2 regions of the Bradyrhizobium sp. CIR48 genome follow, and region 2 is predicted to be linked to the other one. Evidence: predicted binding sites of a transcription regulator. Region 2 holds the regulator's gene; the other holds the start of a gene.
What was found. The regulator LexA, encoded in region 2, represses DNA repair genes until DNA is damaged. The targets are predictions, from matches to a motif close to TGTTCNNNNTGTGTTCNG.

Region 1 (2,201 bases), on a different contig from region 2:
TGCGCTGCCGAAACCTTGCGGTGATCGGACGACTGCTTCGCCGCCGCCAGCCACATCGCCAGCGCGCCCTTGTCAGCTTCCGAAGCCGGCCCCGCGCCGTGTTTAGTGGATCTTGATTTCGTTCAGGGGAAGGTGGAGCTCGGCGGCGCGCTCTTGGCGGTCCTTCTTGCGGAACTCGTTTTCCGCGCGCTCGAACTTCATCAGCTCCTCCTGCGCCGCCTCCAGCAGGGGATTGCGCCTGATCGTGTCGCGGTTCGTGTTGTCCGTCATGACTGAGATCCCCAAAGTTGCGGTCCCATCCTGGAGAAGGCCCAAGACCGCGAAAAGGTTCGGTGCCGCAGGATTACGGAATTCTGACGGCGGCCGGGCCATGCGTCTTTGATGCGCGTCAGCTTCGGCCGGGGAATGACGTTGCGGCAGCCCTGTTATTTCGGCGGTTGCAGCCCGGGGGATATGATCCAGTCGTGCAGATGATTGGCGACATCGGCCTGGCGGGCCTTCTTGAACAGGGCGTCCCGCTCGGGCCCGGGCGGAAGCCTGGAGGCCTGCTCCTCGACCTGCTTCACCCAGGCGGAGAGTCGATCTTGAAGCGTCAGCTGCTGCTTGAAACGTCGCCGCTTGAGCATGGCGCGCTCCTTTCCGCGCGAGGAAGGCGGGAGCGCAATCGGGCGTTCTCATCACCGATAGTGGCCGCGGTTCGTGCGGTGATGGCCCATTGAGGACCAGTAACGGGAGCCGCGTCTGTCCAGTTGTGTGCACAACGCGAATGAGGAGGGGGACTTGGGGATGCTCACGGACAAACCTCCAAATCCGCAAAAGAACATATTGCGAACCTAGAACAAATGGGGTACGTTGCTTTTATCGCCGAGCCGCCTCGCCAATCGTTTGTCCCTCACGCGAATCCTCGCCATAAGGAGCACGACCCAATGTCCGCCACTGCCCTGCGTATCGTCGAAGGATCTTCCATGGACAAGAGTAAAGCTCTGGCCGCCGCGCTCTCTCAGATCGAGCGCCAGTTCGGCAAGGGCTCGGTGATGAAGCTCGGCAAGAACGACCGGTCGATGGACATCGAGGCGGTGTCGTCAGGCTCGCTCGGGCTCGATATCGCGCTCGGCATCGGCGGCCTGCCCAAGGGGCGCATCGTCGAGATCTACGGGCCGGAATCCTCAGGTAAAACCACGCTGGCGCTGCACACGGTGGCGGAAGCGCAGAAGAAGGGCGGGATCTGCGCCTTCATCGACGCCGAGCATGCGCTCGATCCGGTCTATGCCCGCAAGCTCGGCGTCAACATCGACGAACTCCTGATCTCGCAGCCCGACACCGGCGAGCAGGCGCTGGAAATCTGCGACACGCTGGTGCGCTCGGGTGCGGTGGACGTGCTGGTGGTTGATTCGGTCGCCGCGCTGGTGCCGAAGGCCGAGCTCGAAGGCGAGATGGGTGATGCGCTTCCGGGTCTGCAGGCGCGCCTGATGAGCCAGGCGCTGCGCAAGCTGACGGCGTCGATCAACAAGTCCAATACCATGGTGATCTTCATCAACCAGATCCGCATGAAGATCGGTGTGATGTACGGCTCGCCCGAAACCACGACCGGCGGCAACGCGCTGAAGTTCTACGCCTCCGTCCGCCTCGACATCCGCCGCATCGGCGCGATCAAGGAGCGCGACGAAGTGGTCGGCAACACCACGCGCGTGAAGGTGGTGAAGAACAAGCTGGCGCCGCCCTTCAAGCAGGTCGAGTTCGACATCATGTACGGCGAGGGCGTCTCCAAGATGGGTGAGATCCTCGATCTCGGCGTCAAGGCCGGCATCGTCGAGAAGTCAGGCGCCTGGTTCTCCTATGACAGCCAGCGCCTCGGTCAGGGCCGCGAGAACTCGAAAGCCTTCCTGAAGGCCAACCCCGACATCACCGCCAAGATCGAGACCTCGATCCGCCAGAACTCCGGTCTGATCTCCGAGCAGATTCTGGCCGGTACGCCCGAGAGCGACGCCGACGGCGAGGAGCCGGCAGACGAGTAAGACGAACCGCGAAAGCTTTTCGCGAGGAGCGGGCGCTGAAGACGTTGAGTTGCCGACGTCGTCAGCGCCCGTTTCGTTTTGCGTTGTCGTGATCGGGTGGTGGTGTGATGAAGCGTCTGATCCTGACCAGTGCGGCCGGCGCCGATCTCGCCAAATCGAAGCTGGCCGAGATCGTCGTTCTGTTCT
Region 2 (2,201 bases):
GATCGGCAGTCGTGTGACCGTCGGGCGACTGTCGGCGATGATCTGCGGCTTGTGCTCGCGCTCGCCGATCGGCTGGGTCACCGGCAGTTGCAGCACGGTTGCGCGCTGGCCTTCGACCAGTTGCGTCACCAGCACGGATTTGCCGTCCGGGAATTCGATCGCGTCATGATGGCGATCGGGAATGTGCGGATCGATCTTGCCGAACTTGCCGACGCGGGAGTTGACGGTGCGCGTCCAGATCCAGCGGTTGTCGTAACGGACGTCGTCGGCGAAGGCGAGCTCCGTCCCCGGCAGCAGGCAGACCGCGACGGAGAGATCGGCTTCGGAGGCGAAGCCGCGCGTCGAGGTGCCGCGGAATGTTGTCGTAACGATCGTCTCGCCGACTTCTGCGGGGCGCGTCGCGACGGCATGCAGGCTGTAGTCACACATCGGGTGCTCCTCAATGCAGAGATAGCGACCCGCACCTCTTTCGGAGGCGCAGGCCCCTACCAGAGTGGAAGCACGTGACGGTCTGCTCGGTTGTAGGCAAATCTGCGGCTGGGATCCGCGAGCCCCGATCACATTATCTTTTCCATCTTTTCCGAATTTGTTAGGAACAAAGTCGGCTTCCGTGCATTTGGCAGCCGCGTCTCGACAACCGCGCCTGTCAACGACCGGCGGAGTGATGCGCTTGCGCAGCAACGGCTTGCGATGCTGATGTTGCGATCAGCGTTGCTGCGGTTGCACTCAAACGAGCTGCGCATTTGGGCCGTCCCCCTCGAACTCGAAAGGCCGCGAAGCGATGTTGCGTCGCGCGGCCTGCCGAGGATGTCGCGCAAGGAGGAGGGGCCGGACAATCTGTGCGATACCAGAAAGACTATCCAGCCGGAGCGGACCGTTATCCGCTCCAATCTCTGATCGGCGAGGCCGATCGAAGGCGCGCGCGAGGCGCTAAAGACTTCGGTATCGAGTACTTCCGGTATCAGTACTTGCGGTAAAGCCCGATCAGCTTGCCCTGAATCTTCACGCGGTTCGGCGGCAGGATGCGCACCTCATAAGCGGCATTGGCGGGCTCCAGCGCGATCGAGGCGCCGCGGCGGCGGAAGCGCTTGAGCGTGGCTTCCTCGTCGTCGATCAGTGCCACCACGATGTCGCCGGTATCGGCGCTCTCGTTGCGCTGGATCAGCGCCATGTCGCCGTCGAGGATGCCGGCCTCGACCATGGAATCACCGCGCACTTCGAGCGCGTAATGCTCGCCGGAGCCGAGCATGTCGGGCGGCACGCTGATCGTGTGGCTGCGGGTCTGCAAAGCCTCGATCGGAGTACCGGCCGCGATGCGGCCCATCACGGGCACCGCAACGGGTCGCTCGCCCTCGTCCGCGGACGGGCTGGAGCTCGCGCGTAGCTTGCCGAGATTGCCCTCGATGACGCTTGGCGTGAAGCCGCGTCGGTTGCCGGCGGCAGCCTGGAGCTCCGGCAGCTTGATCACTTCGATGGCCCGGGCGCGGTTGGGCAGGCGGCGGATGAAGCCGCGCTCCTCGAGCGCGGTGATCAGGCGGTGGATGCCTGACTTCGAGCGTAGGTCGAGCGCATCCTTCATCTCGTCGAAGGACGGCGGCACGCCGCTTTCCTTCAAGCGCTCGCTGATGAACCGCAGAAGCTCGTATTGTTTGCGCGTTAACATCTCGAACAAAGTCCCCCGGTTGATGTCGTTCGATTCCGAGACGATGAGTTCAGCGATAAGCCGCTACATCTCGAAACAAATCATGAACGGACACTATATGTTCGATATGTGTTCCGCAACTGCTTAATTTACCGTGAACAGAACGAAACTCACGGAATGCGTGTGGCCGCGCAGTTCAGACGGGGAGCCGCAACACCTCGCAGGGGCTGCCGGCCTCGGCCTTCGGCGCAAACGGTGCGCGCACGAGAAGTACCTGTGCTGCAGCAAGATTCGCAAGCAGAGAGGAGTCCTGATGGCTGACGGGAAGGGCAACGAGCGTGCCGTCGTCGCGCTTTTCCAGGCGCGCGCGCAGATAATCCTCGCGCTGGTCGTTGGCGCCGAGATCGCGGCCCAGCACGACGCGCTCGCGATGATGATGAATCACCGAACGGCCCGACAGCGCGCGAATCAGCGGCACCATGAACAGGAAGGCGCAGACGTAGGACGACACGGGATTGCCGGGCAGGCCGATGACGCCCATTGCCCCTAACCGTCCGTG

Region 1: the regulator LexA is predicted to act here: its motif matches at 817-834, upstream of recA (recombinase RecA).

What each region holds. Positions count from the first base shown of each region.
Region 1 is NZ_JACIHG010000016.1:49,295-51,495, forward strand. Features, by position in the region: gene GGD66_RS36355 (hypothetical protein) at 103-270, opposite strand; gene GGD66_RS36360 (hypothetical protein) at 426-626, opposite strand; gene recA (recombinase RecA) at 927-2,015, shown strand; gene GGD66_RS36370 (hypothetical protein) at 2,123-2,201, shown strand, end outside.
Region 2 is NZ_JACIHG010000001.1:1,082,707-1,084,907, reverse strand. Features, by position in the region: gene GGD66_RS05305 (hypothetical protein) at 1-429, opposite strand, end outside; gene lexA (transcriptional repressor LexA) at 962-1,663, opposite strand; gene glp (gephyrin-like molybdotransferase Glp) at 1,839-2,201, opposite strand, start outside.